One region of the Variovorax sp. RTB1 genome, then DNA from elsewhere that is predicted to be linked to it. Evidence: predicted binding sites of a transcription regulator. Region 1 holds the regulator's gene; each other region holds the start of a gene.
What was found. The regulator sigma-54, encoded in region 1, starts transcription at its own class of promoters, with help from an activator protein. The targets are predictions, from matches to a motif close to TGGCANGNAANCTGCTTT.
Positions count from the first base shown of each region.

Region 2: the regulator sigma-54 is predicted to act here: its motif matches at 3,817-3,834, upstream of QN397_RS21210 (transglutaminase family protein).
Region 3: the regulator sigma-54 is predicted to act here: its motif matches at 781-798, upstream of QN397_RS01250 (ammonium transporter).

Region 1 is NZ_JASJXG010000045.1:11,742-19,066, forward strand. Features, by position in the region: gene QN397_RS21370 (hybrid sensor histidine kinase/response regulator) at 1-1,375, shown strand, start outside; gene QN397_RS21375 (RNA polymerase factor sigma-54) at 1,385-2,998, opposite strand; gene lptB (LPS export ABC transporter ATP-binding protein) at 3,132-3,911, opposite strand; gene lptA (lipopolysaccharide transport periplasmic protein LptA) at 3,911-4,657, opposite strand; gene QN397_RS21390 (thiol:disulfide interchange protein DsbA/DsbL) at 4,758-5,399, opposite strand; gene QN397_RS21395 (SPOR domain-containing protein) at 5,563-6,312, opposite strand; gene argS (arginine--tRNA ligase) at 6,327-7,325, opposite strand, start outside.
Region 2 is NZ_JASJXG010000044.1:23,720-31,044, forward strand. Features, by position in the region: gene QN397_RS21180 (response regulator) at 1-396, shown strand, start outside; gene QN397_RS21185 (response regulator) at 402-764, shown strand; partial or broken gene QN397_RS21190 (DNA-binding response regulator) at 772-906, shown strand; gene QN397_RS21195 (hypothetical protein) at 1,022-1,147, shown strand; gene QN397_RS21200 (catalase) at 1,181-3,400, opposite strand; gene QN397_RS21205 (hypothetical protein) at 3,462-3,608, opposite strand; gene QN397_RS21210 (transglutaminase family protein) at 3,868-4,686, shown strand; gene QN397_RS21215 (Ku protein) at 4,731-5,681, opposite strand; gene QN397_RS21220 (succinylglutamate desuccinylase/aspartoacylase domain-containing protein) at 5,743-6,717, opposite strand; gene QN397_RS21225 (hypothetical protein) at 6,805-7,083, shown strand; gene rpe (ribulose-phosphate 3-epimerase) at 7,099-7,325, opposite strand, start outside.
Region 3 is NZ_JASJXG010000001.1:267,203-274,527, reverse strand. Features, by position in the region: gene QN397_RS01250 (ammonium transporter) at 1-744, opposite strand, end outside; gene QN397_RS01245 (hypothetical protein) at 1,252-2,706, shown strand; gene mrdA (penicillin-binding protein 2) at 2,741-4,711, opposite strand; gene mreD (rod shape-determining protein MreD) at 4,784-5,305, opposite strand; gene mreC (rod shape-determining protein MreC) at 5,302-6,294, opposite strand; gene QN397_RS01225 (rod shape-determining protein) at 6,425-7,325, opposite strand, start outside.

The DNA.
Region 1 (7,325 bases):
GTCGTCGGCGTTCTCGGTGTCGTATCACACGCCCGCGATGCAACTGGCGATCTCGCTGCTGCTGGTGCCGATGATCGTGATGAGCCTCACCTACGGCCAGCCGGTGATGGTGACGGCGGCGGTCCTCGGCATCGGCCTGCTTGCGATGGTGTGGAAGCTGGTGTCGGAGCGCTCGCGCCAGCTCGAAGAAAACATCAGCCTGCGCCACAACGAGAGCGCGCTGCGCGTGCAGGCGCTGGCTGGCCTGCGCGCGTCGGAACAGGCGCAGGCCGAGCGTCTCCGGTTCTTTTCAGCCGCCAACCACGACCTGCGGCAGCCGGTGATGGCGATGGGCCTGCAGGCCGAAGTGCTGCGGCAGCAACTGCGCGCCGGCGAAAGCGCCGCCGTGGTGCAAGGCTCCGTCGATGCGCTGTCACGGGCACAGCAGGCGCTCGAAGGCTTGACCAACCAGCTGCTCGAAATCGGTCGCATCGAGGCCGCTGCCGACCCGTTCACGTTGACCGCGGTCGCCCTCGCACCGCTGCTGAACGAGTTCGCACGGCAGGCAGGCAGCGGCCGGGTGCGGGTGCGTTGCCCGGCCGAAGCCATCGTGTGGACCGACACGGTGGCGCTGCGCCGCATCGTCGCCAATCTGGTCGACAACGCTGTCAAGTTCGCACCCAATGGCCGCGTGTTGCTGGCCTGTCGGCGCCGGCCGGACGGCTGGCGCATCGAGGTGCGCGACAGCGGCATCGGCATCGCTTGCGAAGCGCAGGAGCGGGTGTTCGGCGACTTCGAGCAGGTCGGGAACGTGGAGCGCAATCTACAGCGTGGGCACGGGCTGGGGCTGGCCATCGTGCGGCGCCTGGCGATGCGGCTGGGGGTCCAGATCACGCTGCGGTCGCTGCCGGGACGCGGCTCGGTGTTCGGCTTCACGCTGCCATCGGCCCCTCGCGATGCGCACCCCGACCGCACGGCACGCGCCGCGACCGCGGCGGCGACCAGCACCGCTGCGCTCGACGCCATGCCGCTGGCGCCCGGCTTGGCGGTGCTGGTGGTCGAAGACAACGCTGTGGTGGCCGACAGCCTCGCGGCCCTGCTGCGCCAATGGCAGGCGCTGCCACGCATCTACGAGAGCGCGGCCGAGGCGCTGGCGCTCGCCGACCTGCAGGCCATCGACGTCGCGCTGTGCGATATCCGCTTGCCGGGCAAGCTCGACGGTATCGACCTGGCGCGACGCCTGCAACTGCAAAAGCCGTCGCTCACGATCGCGCTGATCTCGGCCGATATCGATGAAGCGACGCTGCACCTGGCCCGCGAGCGTGGCTGGCATGCGTTGCGCAAGCCGGTGCAGCCGGCGGAGCTGCGCGGGATTTTGTTGCAGGCGCGGCGGTAAACCGACGCCTTACAGCGCCTTGCGCAGATTCGCCGGTGCGATGCGCAGCGCTTCGCGGTACTTGGCGACGGTGCGCCGCGCACATTCGATCCCCTGCTCTTTCAGCATGTCGGAAATCTGGCTGTCCGACAGCGGCTTCTTGATGCTCTCGGCGCTCACGAGTTGCTTGATGAGCGCTCGCACTGCCGTGCTGGATGCATTGCCGCCGGTTTCGGTTCCGAGCGCCGAACCGAAGAAGTACTTGAGCTCGACCGTGCCGTAAGGCGTCGACATGTACTTGGCCGTGGTCACGCGGCTGATGGTCGACTCGTGCAAGCCCAGCTCGTCGGCGATCTCACGCAGCACCAACGGGCGCATGGCGAGTTCTCCGTGCACGAAAAAGCTCTTCTGCCGCTCGACGATGGCGTTGCTCACCCGCAGGATGGTGTCGAAGCGTTGCTGGATGTTCTTGATGAACCAGCGCGCCTCCTGCAGCCGCTGCGACAGCGCCTGGCTGCCCTCGCCCTTGTGCGCCTTGAGCGCGCCGGCGTAGATGTCGTGCACGCGCAGACGCGGCATCACGTCGGGGTTGAGCATCACGCGGAACTTGAGCGTTGCGCCACGACCGGTGCGGGTGACGATCACGTCGGGCACCACGATGTTGCGCTCGACATCGACGAAGCGGCGGCCCGGCTTGGGCTCCAGCTTGGCGATCGCCTGCAGCGCGCTGCGCACTTCTTCTTCGTTGCTGCGTGTGAGCGTGGCCAGACGTTTGAAGTCGCGCCGCGCGAGCAGCTCCATCGGCTGCTTGCAGATCAGGATCGCAGTCTTGCGGATCTGCTTTTCTTCGGCCGTCTCGTTCTCATGGGCGAGCGCCTTCAGCTGGATTGCCAGGCATTCGCCGAGATCGCGTGCGCCGACGCCGACCGGCTCCAGGCTTTGCAGCAGGCCGAGCGCCACCTGGAAGTGGTGGACGAGACCGTCGAACTGGTCGTTGTCATCGCCCGCGAGGCCCGATGCCAGCGCTGGCAACGAGTCTTCGAGATAGCCATCGTCATTCAACGATTCGATCAAAAAACGCAGTGCGGCCTGGTCGTTTTCGTTCAGCCGCAGGCTCAGTGCCTGTCGGTGCAGGAAGGATTGCAGCGACTCCTGGCTGCGCGCGAGCTCGGTGGCGTCGGTGCGCTCGCTGCCGTCGTTCGGGCCGAGGTTGTTGCTGCTGGCTGGCGCCTCGCCGCCCCATTCCCCATCGTCCGGCGTCATCTCGACCGTGCCGTCGCCGCCCCAGTCGGGCTCCTGGTCGGACATCTCGGCGGCCGGCGCTTCGGTCTCGCTGGCGGTGGTCGCGGTGCTGGCGCCGTCGGCACTGGTCGCGAGCGCGCTGGGCGCGAACTCGCCGTCGCTCTCGCTCTGGCGGTCGCTGTCGTGCTCTTCGCGCGGCGCTGGCGCGTCGGACACGTCGATGCCGAACTCTTCGCGTGCGGCTTCTTCGGCCGTGCGCTCCAGGAACGGGTTGTCGTCGAGCATCTGCTCGACTTCCTGGCTCAACTCGAGCGTGGACAACTGCAAAAGCCGGATCGACTGCTGCAGCTGTGGCGTGAGCGCCAAATGCTGCGAGACACGAAGAGAAAGACCTTGCTTCACGGACAGCCTGCCAGACACACTCTGTTCAAGAAACACCGCAGAACCGGCTTTGCCGGGCTGTTGGTGTTGCCCCCGGTCAGGGGGTGGAAGAAGCGACACGCAGTGCGCGACGACCTGGGGGCGAGCAACAAGTTCACATCCGGAAGTGTTCGCCGAGGTAGACGCGTCGTACCTCGGCGTTGTCGACGATCTCCGAAGGCGTGCCCTGTGCCAGCACTTGCCCGTCGCTGATGATGAAAGCGTGATCGCAGATGCCCAGCGTTTCACGCACGTTGTGGTCGGTGATCAGCACGCCGATGCCGCGCTCTTTGAGAAAACTGATGATTCGCTGGATTTCGATAACGGCAATCGGGTCGATGCCGGCGAAGGGTTCATCCAGCAGGATGAAGCGCGGCTGCGTGGCGAGCGCACGGGCGATTTCGACCCGCCGCCGCTCGCCGCCCGACAGCGACAACGCCGGCGAGTTGCGCAAATGTTCGACGCGCAGGTCGTTCAGCAGCTCGCTCAGCCGCTCTTCCATCCGTGCCTTCGATATCGGGACCGCCCTGCCGGACTCGTCGGTGTCTAGCTGCAGCTCGAGCACGGCCCGCACGTTCTCTTCGACCGTGAGCTTGCGGAAAATCGACGCCTCCTGCGGCAGGTAGCTCAGACCCATGCGCGCGCGCTTGTGGATCGGCATGTGCGCGATCGGCTCGCCGTCGATGGTGATCTCGCCCGCGTCGGCGCGAACCAGCCCGACGATCATGTAGAACGAGGTCGTTTTTCCGGCGCCGTTCGGGCCGAGCAGCCCGACCACCTCGCCCTTTTGCACGCCGAGCGACACATCCTTGACGACCGTTCGGCTGCCATAGGTCTTTTTGAGGCCGCGCGCTTCGAGGCGGCTGCCGACGTCGATCGTGTCTGCGTTTTCGATCACTTGCGCGGTTCTCCGCCGAGCGTGGTGCTCTGGCGCAGGCCGGAGCCTGCAGCGGGGGTGGCGGGCACCGTCGTGGCCGGCGCGGCACTGGAACCCGAGCCCGGACCGGACGCAGGCGGAGCCGCTTTGGCGCCACCGGCTGCCGACGCCGGAGCGCGCGGCGTGAGCACCGCCCTGACGCGACCACCCGAAGCACCGGCCGCGACGCTGGCGTCCGGCGGCAAGGTAGAACCGTTGACCGTGAAGGTGTCGTTGCTCTGGTCGTAGACGATCAGCGGGCCGGTGGTTTCGTCGTTGACCTTGGTGCCGATCAGCCGCCGCATCACGGCATGGCCGATGAACTTGACGTTGTCGGCGCGGCTGTCGTATTCGATGCGATCAGCTTCACCCTCTGTCCACTCGTCGCCCGGGGCGTCGCGTTTCTGCTTGTAGTAAGCCAGCTTGCCCGGCTCGGGCGTGACCACGCCGTATTGGTAGCCCTCGGGGTCCTGGCGCACGTCGATGCGGGCGCCGCGAATCACGATCGTGCCCTTGGTGACGAACACCTTGCCGGTGAAAACGCTGGTTTGCTTCAGGTCGTCGTAACGCAGCGCGTCCGACTCGATGTTCATCGGCTTCAGTCGGTCGGCCTTTTCGGCATGCGCCGGCAGGCCGGTGCCGAGTGCCAAGGCGAGCAATGCACCAAAGGTGATCGCGAAAGCAGAACGAAAGGAGCGAAGGGGGGATTTTGAGCGCAGGGTCATAGAGGCACGAAACTTGCTGCGCATTGTATGCGGCCAACTGACACGACCTTGACGAAAAAGCCCGCCGAAGCGGGCTTCTCAAAAAACGCGTGTGACAGCTTCAACCTTTGCGCGCTTCGGTGATCAGGTAATTGGCGACCTGCAGCGACTTGGTCATGTTGCCGGCGAGCTCGCCGTCGACGTAAAATCGCCCTGCCACGCCAAGAGCAGGCACACCGGCCACCTTGTACTGCTCGGTGATTTGCGTCGCCCGCTTGGCCTTGCTCACTACGCCGAACGAGGTGAACGCCTCCGTGAACTTGACTTTGTCGAGGCCGTTCTTTTCGGCCCACGCAATGATGGCCGCGTCGCCGTTCACGTTCTGGCGTTGGGTGTGGATCGCATTGAAGACCTTCATCGTGTATTCGTCGAGCTTGCCCATGGCATCGAGCGCGTAATACAGGCGCTGCTTAGGCTCGACGTCGTTGCCGACGAACGGCACGGGAACGCGACGGAACGCGGCGTCTTTCGGCAACGTTTTGACCCAGGCTTCGAGCTCGGGCTCGAACGCATTGCAATGCGGACAGTTGTAAGAAAAGAACTCGATGACCTCCACCTTGCCGGCCGGCGCATCGACCGGGACGCGGGGGCTCAAGTCGATGTAGTCCTTGCCGGCCTTGGGCTGAACCTGGGCATGCGAGAGAGAAGCGGCGGACATCAACCCGAGGGATGTGGCGGCCAGAGAAAAGTCACGACGGTTCATGTGTTTCATCAAAGAGGTGCTCCTGTTCGGCTGAAAGAGCCAGAAGTGCCGCGCGGAGTTCCGCGCCCGGTTGATTCAACGCGGCAGAGACGCAGTGCGTCACGCCGCGGCGAGTAAAGAAAAGTCAACGTTCCAAAACTCAACGCTCCACGGCGGACCGCACTCAGCGCTGCACCCGCACCAGTGCGGAATCGAAGCCGCCGCCATCGAGGCGATCTTTCAAGTGGTCGGCATCGTCCTTCTTGTTGAAGGGGCCGGCGCGCACGCGGTACACGGTGCGACCGGCTTGTTCGCGCTCGGTGACTTTGGCCTCGACACCCATCAGCGACAACTTGGCGCGCTGCGCTTCGGCGTCGTCGGTGGTGCGGAAGGCGCCGGCCTGCACGAAGTAGAGGAATGGGTCTGCGCCACTGGCGTTGGCAGCAGCAGTCGAAGGCGCCGCGCTGGCAATGGTGCCGCCGGCGGTCGGGTTGTTGCCGGATCTTGAGCGAGCCAAGTCGCCCAACGGATCGCTCGACGGCGGCAGTGCGTTGGCTTCGGCCGGCACCGGCGCTGTGCGCGGGCGCGGCGCAGCCGGGGTCGTGGACGCACCGGGCGCGACCACTACCGGAACCGGGCCGGTCGAAGGCGCATTGAGCGGGCCGACGGTCGCAGGTGCGGTCACCGAAGGCGGCTGCGGCTTGACGGCACCGGCCTTGCCTGCGAGTGGGCCGTTCGGGTCCCAGTCGCGGTTCTTGCGGGCTTCGGCTTCGTCCTGCTCGGCACCGCCGCGCTGGTTCTTGCTCATGAACGGGATCGGCACCTTGGTCACGTAGACCGCGATGCCCAGCGCCACGCCGAGCCCGAGCACCAGGCCGATGATCAGCCCGATGACGATGTTGCCGCGCTGAACTGAGCGTGTACTTGATTTCATTTTGAGGTTCGGAATCACATCTTGCGTGGCGCACTGACGCCAAGAATTGCGAGGCCATTGTGCAGCACCTGCGCAGTGGCGGCGACCAGCGCCAAACGGGCTTTCTTGACGGCTTCGTCGTCGACCAGAATGCGCTCGGCGTCGTAGTAGCTGTGGTAGCTCGCGGCCAGTTCGCGCAGGTAGAAAGTGACGTCGTGCGGCGCGAAATCCTTGGCAGCGGCGCTCAGCATGTCGGGGTACTTGGCGAGCAGCAGCATCAGGGCCTGGGCCGCCGGGCTGTCGAGCGGTGACACGTCGACCGTCTTCAGCGAGGCCTCGTCACCACCCCATGAAGTCAGCACCGAGCAGATGCGCGCATGGGCGTACTGCACGTAGTACACCGGGTTGTCGTTGTTCTTGGCCACGGCCAGGTCGACATCGAAGGTGTACTCCGTATCCGGCTTGCGGCTCAGCAGGAAGAAGCGAACGGCGTCGGTGCTGGTCCACTCGATCAGATCGCGCAACGTCACATAGCTGCCGGCGCGCTTGCTGATCTTGACCTCTTCGCCGTCCTTGATGACACGCACCATGGTGTGCAGCACGTAGTCGGGGTAGCTCGGCGGGATGCCTTCACCAACGCCCTGCAGGCCGGCGCGAACCCGTGCGATCGTGCCGTGGTGATCGGTGCCCTGGATATTCACGACGGTGTGGAAGCCGCGCTCCCATTTGGCCAAGTGGTAGGCCACGTCGGGCACGAAGTACGTGTACGTACCGTCGCGCTTTTTCATGACGCGGTCCTTGTCGTCGCCGTAGTCGGTGGACTTCAGCCAGAGCGCGCCGTCTTCTTCGTAGGTCTTGCCGGCGGCGACCAGCTTTTGCACGGTCGACTCGACACGGCCGCTGGTGTACAGGCTCGACTCCAGGTAGTAGTTGTCGAAGCGCACCCGGAACGCCTGCAGGTCGAGGTCTTGCTCGTGCCGCAGATAGGCCACGGCGAACTCGCGGATCGAGTCGATATCGGCGATGTCGCCGCT
Region 2 (7,325 bases), on a different contig from region 1:
CCAGGTGCGAGCCGAACGCGCACCGTGCTCGTCGTGGACGACGACCCGAACGCGGTCGATGTCATCGCCGCCTTCTTACCGACGCCGGCGTATGCAGTGCTTCGCGCCTATGGCGGCGATGACGCCATCGCACTGGCGCAACGTGTGAAGCCCGACATCATCCTGCTCGACCTCACCATCCCGGAAACCAACGGCATGGACGTCGTGGACGTGCTGTCTCGCAACCCCGATACCGCCGACATCCCGATCGTGGTGGTGACCGCCAGCCCCATTTCCACCGAGCATCGTGCCGCGCTCGACAGCTATCCGGGCAAAGCCTTGCGTGTCATCGAGAAGCTCGAATTCGGCCACGACCGCTTCGTCGACGAAGTGCGTCGCGTTCTGCCGAAGGATTGAACAGCATGGCCTGCATCCTGATCATCGAAGACAACCCGGCGAACATGAAGCTGACCTGCCTGCTGCTAGGCAACGCCGGCCACAGGTTGCTGTGCGCGGCCGATGCCGAAGTGGGTTTGATGATGGCGCGCGATGCGCAGCCCGACCTGATCCTCATGGACATCCAGTTGCCCGGCATGGACGGCCTGGCAGCCACGGCGCTGCTCAAGCGCGCGCCGGCGACGGCGGCGATTCCGGTCATCGCATTGACCGCCATGGCCATGAAGGACGACCAGGCGAAGGCGGAAGCCGCCGGCTGCGATGCGTACATCGCCAAGCCCTTGCGTTACCAGGAATTGCATGCGGCCATCAACAAGTTATTGGCATGAGATGCATATGAATACATCCGACGCCACCGTGCTGATCGTCGACGACCGCGTGGCCAACCGCCGGTTGCTCGAAGCGCTGCTCGCGCCCGAGGGTTACGCCACTCTCAGTGCAGCCGATGGACCCGAGGCACTGGCGCTGGCCGCGCAACATACGCCCGACGTGGTGTTGCTCGATGTGCGAATGCCCGGCATGAACGGTCACGCGCGCGCGGGCGCTGAAGGCATCGGACGAGACCCGACACATCCCGATCATCCTGATCAGTGCAGAGGTCGACGCCGCCGAGCGTCAGGCAGGCCTCGACGCGGGCGCGGACGACTTTATGACGAAGCCGATCGCGCGCGCCGAGTTGTGGTCTCGCGTTCGGGCCAGCCTGGCGCGCTGACTGGCCAGCCTGGCCCAGCGCGTGCTGCCGTCCTCAGGCAGGCACAGCGTCGATGTCGGCGCGATCCCAGTGCCGGTGCTTGGCCATTGCCGCAATGAAATCGCGCGCCACCTGCTGTGCTGCGGTGAGGTCGCCCATGTTGGTCGCCGGGGTCGCGGCAATCACTACACCGGACGGAACCGCGGCGCCGCCGCTCTTGGCATCCCCCTTGCCCGCATCGAGACTCAGCGTCGACAGCAGCGCCACCCCCTCGCCCACCGCGCAGATCGCCTTGCAATGCTTGAACGCTTCAAGCACGAAGTGCACTGCATCGCCACTGCGCGACAAAGCCTGGGCGCTGTCCTTGCCCGCCGGCACGAGCACCGCGTCGAACATGATCGACGGCATGTTGGTGAACGTTGCGTCGATGTCGATCTGACGTTTGCTGCTGCTGGTCACGGTGCCGAGCCTCAAACCGATGACCTTGCACTGCGCGCCCGCTGCTTCGATGGCTTCCCGGATCGGCTTCAATGAGGCGGAGTCGACGCCATCGGCCACCAGGATCGCCACCTTGCGCGTCTTGATCGAGCCGTCGCCGCTGCCAACCATGCTGAGTGCCGGCGATTCCGAAATGGGCAGCCTGATCTGGTGGTCGCGAAAGCCCGAACGCCCGGCCGCGGCCTTGGCATCGGGCACCCCGATGCCAAGCGGCTCGGCTACACGGCGCGCCAACTTCTCGTCGACATGCGCCAGGTTGTCGACCATGCGCTGTCGAATGGCGGGCACGTCGAGCTTCGACAGCTCGAAGCGAAAGGCCGCGACGATGTGCTCTTTCTCGGCCGTGCTCTGGCTGTTGAAGAACAGGCGAGCTTGCGTGAAGTGATCGTCGAATGACGGGCTTCGACGCCGAATCTTGGGCGGCTCCAACTCGTCGGGGAAGGAGTGAAATCCCTTGTCGCTGCCGTCGACCCTGAATTCCGATCCGTTGCCGAGCGTGTTCGGCTCGTAAGCAACCTGACCGCGTGCGATGGTCTGGCGGTGCATGCCGTCGCGCTGAAAGTTGTGGAACGGGCATACGCCCCTGTTGATCGGCAGCTCGTGAAAGTTAGCGCCTCCTAGCCGCGAGATCTGCGTGTCGGTGTACGAGAACAACCGGCCTTGCAACAACGGATCGTTCGAGAAATCGATACCAGGCACCACATGACCGGGGTGAAACGCGACCTGCTCGGTCTCGGCGAAGAAATTGTCCGGATTGCGGTTGAGCACCATCTTGCCGATGCGCTGGACCGGAATCATCTCTTCCGGGATGAGCTTGGTCGGGTCGAGCAAGTCGAAGCCGAGCGAATGCTCCTTGTTTGGCGGAATGAGCTGCACGCCCAGCTCCCATTCCGGAAAGTCGCCCTTGTCGATCGCTTCCCACAGGTCGCGGCGATGAAAGTCGGCGTCCTTGCCGGCGATCTTTTGCGCTTCGTCCCAGGCGAGGCCATGAATGCCGAGCTTCGGCTTCCAGTGGAACTTGACGAAGTGGCTCTCGCCGCGGCTGTTGATAAAGCGAAACGTATGAACGCCGAAGCCTTCCATCATGCGCAGGCTGCGCGGAATGGCGCGATCGCTCATGGCCCACATCAGCATGTGGGTGGACTCCGGCATCAACGAAGCAAAGTCCCAAAAAGTATCGTGCGCGCTGGCCGCCTGCGGCATCGCGTGATGCGGCTCGGGCTTCACTGCGTGGATCAGGTCGGGAAACTTCATCGCGTCCTGAATGAAGAACACCGGGATGTTGTTCCCGACGAGGTCGTAGTTGCCCTGCTGCGTGTAGAACTTGACCGCAAATCCGCGCACGTCGCGCACCGTATCGGCCGAGCCGCGCTCGCCCGCCACGGTCGAAAAACGCACGAAAACGGGCGTCTTGACCGACGGGTCTTGCAGGAAGTCGGCACTGGTGAACTGCGACATCGACTTGTAGACCTGAAAGTAGCCATGTGCCGCGGAACCCCTGGCGTGGACGGCGCGTTCCGGAATGCGCTCGTGGTCGAAGTGGGTGATCTTTTCTCGAAGGATGAAGTCTTCGAGCAGCGTAGGCCCGCGCAAACCCGCTTTCAACGAGTTGTGGTTGTCAGGGATTTGCAGGCCTTGATTCGTCGTCAGCTCCGGCGCACTGTCGGTCGTGTAGCCGGCCAGTTGTTCTTGCTTGGCGCTGGCACCGGCATTGGCGGCAGCTTTGGCTGAAGGCTTGGGCCGACGGCCTGCGGCTCCCTTGTTCTGGGGCGTCATTGAAATCCTTCGGGGACCGAAATCCAGGTGCATGTGGCACCGGGAAACAAATTAGAAAAAGCTAGCCGGCTTCGGCATCCAGGAACATGTCGAGCGCATTGACCAACGCCAGCAAAGCGACCAACGCAGAGACGATCGCAACGCCCCAAACCAGCGCGTCATCGACCGATGCGCTACTCAACACACCCCACAACGACGACAGCCCCATGATCAGCTCCTGTTGATGGCATGAAATTTACGTTTCACACGCTCCGTTACCCGTAGTGAGCACGCGTGCGCCGGTGTGGGAGTTGCGAGGGAAGCAAGGTAGGACCGTGCCGACCATTCCGCGCTGGCACCTACGCGCGAACCGGCCACGGCCCACGCGGGGTGACTTTGGTGCCCGATAGGATGCTCGCAACCTGCAGATGGACTGCAGGCATCAAAACTGCTTTGCTTCCAGCTCCTGTCCTCAGAGAAACGCCAACATGCTCATCAAAATCGGTTTCGACATCGAACTCGGCGTTGCCGCTCCCACGGCGTTGATCTACATGCTGCAGGTGCATCCGTCACGTGCCGCCGACATCCCGGCCGGCGAGAACATCACCATCAGCCCGCCCCTGGTGACCGACCATTACCAGGACGTTTTCGAAAACCATTGCGCCCGCGTCCATGTTCCGTTTGGCGTCAGCAGCGTGCGTTTGCGCAACGAAGCGGTGGTGTTCGACAGCGGCTGGGCCGACCCGGTCGACTACGGCGCCATCGCGCATGCGCCGTCCGACCTTCCGGTATCGACGCTGCCCTTCGTGCTGCCGAGCCGCTATTGCGAGGTCGACAGCGAGCTGCTTCAGTTCGCCTGGGCCAACTTCGGCAACGTTGCGCCGGGCTGGCACCGTGTGCAGGCGATTTGCGATTTCGTGCACCGCCATCTGCGCTTCGACTACCAGCGCGCCCGCGCCACGCGCACCGCGCTCGAAGGCTTTCGCGAGGGCGTCGGCGTCTGCCGAGACTTCACACACCTGGCGATCACGCTGTGCCGCTGCATGAACATTCCGGCGCGCTACGTAACCGGTTACCTCGGCGACATCGGCATTCCGGCAGTGCCGTATCCGATGGACTTCAGCGCCTGGTTCGAGGTGTACCTGGGCAACCGCTGGCACACCTTCGATGCGCGGCACAACACGCCGCGCATCGGGCGCATTGTGATCGCGCGCGGTCGCGATGCGGCGGACGTGCCGATCAGCATGGTGTTCGGGGCGAACACGCTTCAGCGGTTCGAAGTGACGACGGACGAGATCGTCCAGTAGCCCCCGAGCGATCTCAGGCGGCGCTCGGGCGCCTCTTGAAAGGCTCAGGCGGCGCGGCGCCGAGATGTCTTCGCCGCTGCCGGCGCGGCCTTTTTTGTAGCCGGCTTGGTAACCGGCTTTTTGGTCGCTGCCTCGGCCCCGCCGGACAAGGGCGCATCCTGAGCTGCCCTGGCGCCGCCCTTGCGCAGGCTGCGCTGCAGCAATTCGGTCAGGTCGATGATCTTGGCGCTGCTTCCCGCATCCGCTGCCTCCATCGGCTGCAGCTTTTCGACCGCTTCGGTCTGTCCGGCTTCGACCTTGCGATCGACCAGCTTCATGATCGCGTCCTTGAACGAGTTCTTGAAAGCGTCCGGGTCCCAGTCGGAACTCATGTCTTCGACCAGCGCTTTCGCCATCTTGAGTTCGCTGTCCGAAAGGCCCGCCTGCTTCGCGCCTTCGGCCGGCAGCGGCAGGTCTTTCCAGGAGCGGATGTCGGTGCCCCAGCGCAGCAGGTTCAGCACCAGCCCGGCGCCCGACGGCACCAGCGCTGCCAGATGTTCCTTGGTCTGGATCACGACGCGCGCCACCCCGATGCGGCCGCTGCGTTGCAGGGTTTCGCGCAACAGCGCATAGACCTTGGCGCCGCGGTTGATGGGAGCCACGTAATACGGCCGCTCCAGGTAGACGAACGGAATGCCGGCGGCCGGGACGAAGGTCTCGATCTCGATGGTCTGCGTGGTCTTGGGGTAGGCGGCCGAAATCTCGGCATCGCTCAATACGACGTACTGGCCGTCTTCGTATTCGATGCCCTTGACGATCTGCTCACGGTCGATTTCCTTGCCGGTTTTCTTGTTGATGCGCTTGTAGCCAACCGGGTCCATCGTGCGCTTGTCGAGCCAGTCGAAGTCGATGCCGCTGTCGGTGGTCGCGGAGTACAGCGCGACCGGGATGTGAACGAGGCCGAAGCTGATGGCGCCTTTCCAGAGAACGCGCGGGGCAGGTTTCGAATCGGGCATTTGAGAATCCTCCATCCCTTGACAGTAGGCGCACCGCAGCATCACACCTGTAGGAACGAAGCTAAAGCACCCGATCGCTCTCGACCGCGAAGTAGAACCACTCGGTACCCGGCAGCGCCTCGGCATTCGGGAACACGATGAAGCCATCGCGCTCGGCGTACAGCATGGCGCCGTCTTCGCGCACGCCGATCGGCTCGCCCTGCGCCACCGCGTCGAAGGTCGCCCATTCGCGAACGAACTGGTCTTCTTCGTGAGTGCGGTCGGTCACGCTGACCAGGCGAAGCAGGGCCGGCCGGTACGGCTGCGTCGGCGCGCCTTCAGCGTGTTCGATCATCCCTAGCGCTCGCAACGCCGACACGATCGCGCGGTACGCGACATCGGGTGCAGCCGGATCGCGGTGCTGTCCGCATTCGAGCGTGACGCCGTAGCCGCCCTGGCTGCGCATGTACTCGTTGGTGCCCCAGCCGAACGCCAGCGCGGCATCGTCGACCGGCGCGCCACCCGGCAAACTTGCGCGGTGCGCCAGGCCGGCGGCGTAGATGTCGAGCCAGCCTTCGACCACGCGCGAGGTCCCGATGTGCAATGCCAGTTGCCCCTCTTCGAACGCCCGCGAAAACGGCTCCAGCCCGCCGTGGTTGTCGCGCGGACCGATCATCGCGAACGCATCGCCCGCGCTCTGAAACGAATGCAGGTCGAGCAGCACGTCGTGCCGGTCGAGCAAAGGGCAAAGCAGGTTGGTGATGAGCGCTTCGTAGTCGGCCGGTGCGGTGCTCGGCTGGAACAACCGGTTGAGATTGCGCTCTCCTTCGCGCCGCTGCCGTTGTCGCGCCAGAGGATTGGCCACCGGCACCAAGGTGAGCGTGCCGCGCAGCAAGGTGAACGTGCCGCCGTCCAGTTCGGCCAGCACCCGTTTGATGCCGACGGTGCCGCAGATTTCGTCGCCGTGCACGCCGCCGAGCACGATCAGCCGGGGGCCGCGGGCGGTCGATTCGAAGCTGTGGATTCGCAGCGGCACAACAGCATGGATCGATGTCATCGAACGATCCTACAGCGACCGGCAGGACGGTCCTACCGGGGACAGGCGAACATCATGCGATAGAGAGATCTTCACAGGAGCAGCGTCATGGCAAGCAAAAAACCGTCCCAGCCCGCAATCGATTCGGTACAGCCCGGACCGGTGGACGATGCCGAAAGCGGCAAGACCAAGGTTCAGCAGGGTGGCAATTCGGCGCCCAAATTGCCACACGAACGCGACCAATCCTCAGACAGTCAGGAAACTGCGGATGGCGCGCCGCCACGCGTCGGCAAGCAAGGTCACGCAGACCTGGAACGAGGCTTGGTCGACACCGGCACCAGCCCAGTCACCGACAAGGTCTACAACGAAAAGGTCAGCAAGCGCTGATCCCGCGCAGGGGGATCAGTCGCGGGCCGGGGCGGCGCCGGCAAGTTCGGCACGCATCGCAGAGATAACGGACGCATAGTCGGGCTGGGTGAAGATGGCACTGCCCGCGACGAACGTATCGGCCCCGGCGCTCGCCACGCGGGCGATGTTGTCGACCTTGATGCCGCCGTCGACTTCGAGCCGGATGTCGCGCCCGCTCTGCTCGATGCGCTTGCGGGCGTCCTCGATTTTTCGCAGCGTGG
Region 3 (7,325 bases), on a different contig from region 1:
CGTCACCAGCATCGCAAGCCCGGCTCGGCCATCGGCCGCCACGGCAGAACCAGCGTTGAATCCGAACCAGCCCACCCACAACAGGCCGGCACCGACCATCGTCAACGCCAGGCTGTAGGGCTCGAAAGACTCGCGCCCGTAGCCGCGGCGCGGGCCGACCGCATAGGCACACACCAGGCCCGCCACGCCCGCGTTCACGTGCACCACCGAGCCGCCAGCGAAGTCGAGCACCCCCATTTGGGCGAGCCAGCCACCCGGCTCCCAGACCCAGTGCGCGATCGGCGCATAGACGAGGACGCTCCAGAGCAGGGCGAACCAGAGCACCGCCGACAGCCGCATGCGCTCCACGAATGAGCCAACGACGAGCGCACAGGTGATGATGGCGAAGGTCAGCTGGAACATCGCATACACCGACTCGGGGACATTCGGCGCGACATGGCTCACCGCAACGGTGCCCGCTTCTTTCAGATAGTCGAAGCCGGCAAACCAGAAGCGGCTCGTGCCGCCGAGCCATGACGAGCCCGCAGTAAACGCCAGCGAGTAGCCCATCGCAAACCAGGTGATCGACACGGCGGCGGCGACGACCAGCACACTGGCCATCGTGTTCAGCACGCTCTTGCGCCGCACCATGCCCGCATAGAAAAGCGCGATGCCGGGCAGCGTCATGAGCAGGACCAGCGCGGTCGATGTCATAAGCCAGGCGGTGTCGGCGCCATTGAGGGACGCTTGGGGAACCAGTGCCATCGGAAAGAGCCAATCGGGAATTTGGGACGCTCTTTGCCTGCACGAGTCGTGCCATTTGTTAACTTCCAGAAACAAACTCACGTCGCCAACGTGACGCCGCGCACGCTTTAGAGCGGGTTACTCCTAATGCACTACCTCGGTGCGACAACCTAAAGTCTCGCCACTCGCAAGCGGGCACGTCCCGGCTGTCGAGGGTCTGAGGAGACAAAGCTTCCGACTGTTAAACAATAAATATTCAAGGCATCCATTCGAGATGCCTGAATACCTTTTCGAAGCGCCGCTGGTCGGCGCTTTTTTTTGCGCGCTTCACAGACGCTTGCATGGCGGCATATAGCTACCGCAGGTCCTGGCCAGATGGTCAGCACTCACCAACAAACGGCCTTCTAACTTTCCGACGGTGCTAGACCATCTGCCGCCGAGGCCGTCGCGATGGTTCCACCATCCGGCGGATGTGGACGGCAAGACGGCTTCCTAGACTGAAATCCCCCACTCACAGGAGATTTCGTCATGCCGATTCATCTGACCAAACCGCTCGCCTGGAAAAAGGCCGACTCGGACGAGCTCAAGTTGCTGCAGGCCCTGCAGGGCAACATCCTCAAGGGCCACGGGCGAGAGTCGACTGCGGATATCTTCTTCAAGTTCGGCCCGGCAGCAAAAGACTCGAAACGCATGCTGCGCGACCTCGCGAACTTTCATGTCGTCAGCGCCCATCGGCAATTGCTCGACGCGGAAAAATTCAAGGCGAGCAAGAAGTGCGACGGCGGCGGTCCGTTCGTGCACCTGGCGCTGAGCTTTACCGGCTACCAGGCACTTGGCCTTGCCGCGAGCGCCCCGACCGACACAGATTTCCGCGGCGGCATGAAGGCTGCCGACAGCATTTCAGCGCTTGCCGACCCGGCCGTCACCGTTTGGGAAACGCCGTTCCAGAGCGATATCCATGGCATGGTGCTCGCAGCCGACGAAACGGAGGGCAAGACGGCCGCACTGGCCGCAAAGGTCAAAGAGCTCATCGAAGACGCGGGCGGCACCATCGTCCACGTCCAGCATGGTCGGGCCTTGAAAAACGCGCGCGGCGACGGCATCGAGAACTTCGGCTATGTCGACGGCCGCAGCCAGCCCCTGATGCTGCAGGAAGACATCGACGCCGAGACCTCCGCCACAGGCTCGTCGCGCTGGGACCCGGGCTTTCCGCTCAAGCTGGCGCTGGTCGACGACCCCGGCGTGACCGACACGTTCTCCTTCGGCAGCTTCTTCGTGTTCCGCAAACTCGAACAGGACGTGCGCGGATTCAAGACGCGAGAGCAGGAGATTGCGGACGTGCTCGAGCTCGAAGGCGAGGACCGCGAACTCGCCGGCGCGATGATCGTCGGCCGCTTCGAAGACGGCACGCCAGTGACGCTCTCCAAAGACGCACGGGACGACGATCCACCGAATAACTTCAACTACGACGGCGATGCCGGCACGCGTTGCCCGTTTCATGGCCACATCCGCAAGACCAACCCGCGCGGCAGCGGCAACGCCGAGACGCCGGCGCTCGAACGCATGCACCTGATGGCGCGACGCGGCATTCCGTACGAAGACGTCAAACGCGATGTGCATCCGTCGGAGCTGCCCGATTCCGGCAGCCTGGCCGAGTTCACCGCCGACGTGGCGCCCTCGTTGCCGACAGGTGGCGTGGGCCTCCTTTTCATGGCCTACAACCACAAGATTGGCGACCAGTTCAAATTCACCCAGCAAACCTGGGTCAACCTCACGCAGTTTCCGCTGCAGCCCGGCAGCCCGCACGGCATCGATCCGGTCATCGGCCAAGGGCCCAACAATCCGGGCGACCAAAAGCTGCCCAAGACCTGGGACGACACAGCGGAAGGCTTTGCCAACAATGCGCCGTTCGCAGGTTTCGTGAAGATGAAAGGCGGCGAGTACTTCTTTTCGCCCAGCCTGACCTTCCTGAAGAATCTCTAGGCGGTCGTCTGGGTGCGTGTCAGGGAGCCGTTGATCAGGGCGCAGTCGCCGGCGTCGCGGCCACAGTCGGCCAGGCGACTTCGCTGGCGACGCGTGGCTTGCCTATAGGCGCCGCTGCCTTGCCGGTCTTGATGGCTTCCATGTCGGCTTCGCTCGGGTACTGGTCCATCAACCAGTAGTCGAACACCCGGCGCGCGATGGGGGCTGCGGCACCGGCGCCCCAACCTGCGTTTTCGACCACCACCGCCACCGCGATTTTCGGGTCATTGGCAGGCGCGAACGCCATGAACAAAGCGTGGTCGCGCTGGTGCTCTTCGAGGGACTTGGCGTTGTACTTCGTGTTTTGTGCCTGCGTCACGGCCTGCGCGGTGCCGGTCTTGCCTGCTGCAACGTAGCCTGCGCCGGCGAACACACTGCGCGCCGTGCCGGCCGAGATCACTGCCATCAATCCGTCGCGCACCACCGACACGTTGGCAGCGCTGAAGCCGAGGTTGATGGCCGGCGGCTGCACCACCGACGTCATCTGGCCGGTGACCGTGTCACGCGTGCCCAGCACGAGATGCGGCTGGTGCTTGATACCGCCTTCGGCAACGATCGAGGTGGCCTGCGCCAGCTGCAGCATCGTGAAGCTGTTGTAGCCCTGGCCGATACCGAGCGAAATCGTTTCACCGGCGTACCACTTCTTGGCCTCGGGCCGCTTGTAGGCGTTGCGCTTCCACTCCTGACTCGGCAGCACGCCGCGCAATTCGCCACTCAGATCGATGCCGGTGATCTGCCCGAAGCCGAGCGGCTTCATGAAGTCGTGAATCAGGTCGACGCCCATCTCGTTGGCGAGCGAATAGAAATAGATGTTGCTCGACAGCTGGATGGCGCGCCGCATGTCGACGCCGCCCAGGTTGCCTTCGGGGCTGCCGAAGCGGTGCCCGGCAAAGTTGTAGTAGCCGGGGTCGTTCACGATCACGTTCGGCCCGCGCTTGCCGGTCTGCAGGGCGGCCAGTGCCATGAAGGGCTTGTAGGTCGAGCCGGGCGGGTAGGTGCCGCGCAGCGCGCGGTTCAGCAGCGGCTTGTCGAGCGACTCGCTGAGTTCTTTCCAGCTCTCGGTGTCGATGCCTTCGACGAACAGATTGGGGTCGAAGGTCGGCTTGCTGACGAAGGCCAGAACTTCGCCGGTCTTGGGGTCGATCGCCACCAGCGCGCCGCGCCGGTCCCCGAACATGTCTTCGACCATCTTCTGCAGCTTGATGTCGAGCGCCAGCATGACGGTGTTGCCTGGCGTCGCCGGATGGCCCGCCAATCGCCGCACAGCGCGACCACCAGCCGAGGTTTCCATTTGCTCGACGCCCGTCAGGCCGTGCAACTCTTTCTCGTAGCTTTGCTCGACGCCGAGCTTGCCGATGTATTCGGTGCCTTTGTAGTTGGCGAAGTCCTCGTCTTCCCAATCTTCCATCGCCGCTTTTTCGGTCTGGTTGATGCGGCCGATATAGCCGAGCACATGGCTCGCGATCTCGCCGTTGGGGTAGTTTCGAAAGAGCCGCGCCTTGATCTCGACACCCGGAAAGCGATAGCGCTGCGCCGCGAATCGCGCCACTTCTTCGTCGCTCAGGCGTGTGCGAATCGGCACCGAATCGAAGCTGCGCGAGTCTTCGCGCAGGCGCTTGAAGCGGCGTCGGTCGCGCGGCGTGACATCGACCACCTCGGCCAGGCCATCGATGGTCGCGTCGACATCCACAGCCTTCGACGGCGTGATCTCCAGGGTGTAGGCCGAGTAGTTCGACGCCAGGATGATGCCGTTGCGGTCGAGGATGAGGCCCCGGTTGGGCACCACCGGCACAACGGCCGTGCGGTTATTTTCAGCCTGTTCGGCCAGGTCTTCGTGCCGCACGACTTGCAGGTACACGAGCCGCATGCACAGCAGGCCGAAAGCCACCAGCACCGCGAGCCCGGTGACGATGACGCGGCGCTTGAAGCGCGCGACCTCGGCAGCGACGTTGCGTATTTCAGTCATGGGGCGATTGAGCTTAGGTGGGATGCCACGTCAGGGCAAATCGAAGGCAGATCGAACAGGCTCGAGCGTTGCTCACAGCGGACGGTTGGCGTCGGGCTCGGGCGTGCGACGCTGGGGTGCCAGCAACAGCAGGCTCGCCAACGGCCAGAGGATGGTTTCGATGACCGGCGACACCATCAGGTTCCACCCGGGGAACACGCCGCCACCGATCATGCGAATGGCCAGTTCGATGACGTGCGACAGCGCGAAGAGCGGCAGCACTTGCAGCGCCTGCGAGGCCACCGGATACCAGAGCAGGCGCCGATGAATCGCGATCGCGAAGTAGCCCAGCGTGGTGTACGACAACGCATGCTGGCCGAGCATCGCCGATTGATGCACGTCCATCACCAGGCCGAAAGCGAACGCGACGCCGATGCCGATGCGGGTCGGCTGGTGCACGCTCCAGAAGACGATGGCCAGCGCCAGCAGGTCGGGCGTCCACGCCGCGCGCCCGATCGGGATCATGTTGAGCAGCAGCGCCACGAACAGGCTGGTCCACATGAAAAGCGGACTGAGGGGGAGCAGCAACTGCTGCTGGCCGGGTCGCATGATCATGGTTGGCGCTCCTTGGGTTTCGGCTTGGCGGCGGGCTTCTTCTCAGCTGCTTTTTCCGCTGCCTTGTCGGCCTTTTTCTTTGCGGCCGCCGCAGCCGCTGGCGCGGCGGACGGTGCCGGCTTTGGCGGCGTGTTGGCACCGGTCGGCGCCAGCACCAGCACATAGCGCGCCGAGCTCACACGGGCCAGTGGCAGGCAATGGATGCGCGCGAAAGCGGAGTCGGCGCGGCGCTCGATACGGTCGATCTTCGCGACCGGCAAGCCCGCCGGATAGACGCCGTCGACGCCGCTGGTCGACAGCAGATCGCCCTCTTGCAAGTCCGAGTTCGCGGCCATGAAGCGCAGTTCGAGCCCGCCGCCGTGCGCATTGGCATCGCCGAACGCCACGCTGCGCGCGCCGGTGCGGGTGTTTTGTACCGGAATCGCCAGGTCGCGATCGATCACCAGCGTGATCTCGCTGGTGAAGGGCTGCACCTGCGTAACCTGACCCAGCACCCCGTGCTCGTCGATGACCGGCGAGCCCGCGGCAATGCCGTGCGTCATGCCCTGGTCGATCACGACTTTGCGGGTGTAAGGGTCGGCTGCGTCATAGAGAACCTCGGCCGCACGCGATGGCGTCGGCGTGCTCGCGCGCAGTTCGAGCAACGACCGCAGCCGCGAGTTTTCTTGCAACAGGGTGTCGGACTGGCTGGCGCGCTCGGACTGCACCGCCAGCGCCTTGCGCGCATCGGATTCGCCGCTCTGCGCCGTTTGCAGATCTTCGAGGTAACGACCGCCGCCGACCATCGCCTGCACCGGTTTCAGTGCCAGCCACTGCACCGGATACAGCACGGCACCGATGGCCGCGCGCAGCGGTTGCACGATGTGGAACCGGGCATCGGCCACCATCAGGAACAGCGCTAGCGCGCTGAAAAAGACCAGCTTGCTGAGTGCCGACGGCCCCTGGTTGAAGAGGGGCGGGGCGGTGCGGTCAAGGGTACCGAGCGGCATGGCGCTTTATGCCACACGAGTGGCTTGTTTCAGGGCTGCCGTGGAGCCGGCTTTGCCGGGACGCTGGCAGCGTCCCCGGCCGGGGGTGGGAGCGCGACACGAACTGCGCGCGACCTGGGCGCGAGCGACCTCACTCCGACGTGAAGATGCTTCCAAGACGGTCCATGCGCTCCAGGGCGATGCCGCAACCGCGCACCACGCAAGTCAACGGGTCTTCGGCGACGAGCACAGGCAGACCGGTTTCCTCGGCCAGCAGGCGATCAAGATCGCGCAGCAGCGCACCACCACCGGTCAACATCATGCCGCGCTCGGCGATGTCAGCGCCCAGTTCGGGCGGAGTCTGTTCCAACGCGTTCTTCACGGCCGAAACGATGTTGTTGAGCGGATCGGTCAGCGCTTCCAGCACTTCGTTGCTGCTGATGGTGAAGCTGCGCGGCACGCCTTCGGACAGGTTGCGGCCCTTGACTTCCATCTCCTTGACTTCGGAGCCCGGGAAGGCTGACCCGATGGTCTTCTTGATGACTTCGGCCGTCGGCTCGCCGATCAGCATGCCGTAGTTGCGGCGGATGTAATTGATGATGGCCTCGTCGAAGCGGTCGCCACCGACGCGGACGCTGCCTTTGTAGACCATGCCGCCGAGCGAAATCACACCGACTTCGGTGGTGCCGCCGCCGATGTCGACGACCATCGAGCCCGACGCTTCCGACACCGGAAGGCCGGCACCGATCGCCGCGGCCATCGGCTCTTCGATCAGGTAGACCGACGTGGCGCCGGCCGCTTCAGCCGCGTCCTTGATGGCGCGGCGCTCGACCTGGGTCGAACCGCAGGGCACGCAGATGATGATGCGCGGACTCGGCGTGAACAGCGTGCGCGGATGCACCATCTTGATGAACTGCTTGATCATCTGTTCGGTGATCACGAAGTCCGCGATGACGCCGTCTTTCATCGGGCGGATCGCCTCGATGTTGCCCGGCACCTTGCCAAGCATGGCCTTGGCCTCTCGCCCGACCGCTTGAATGACCTTCTTGCCA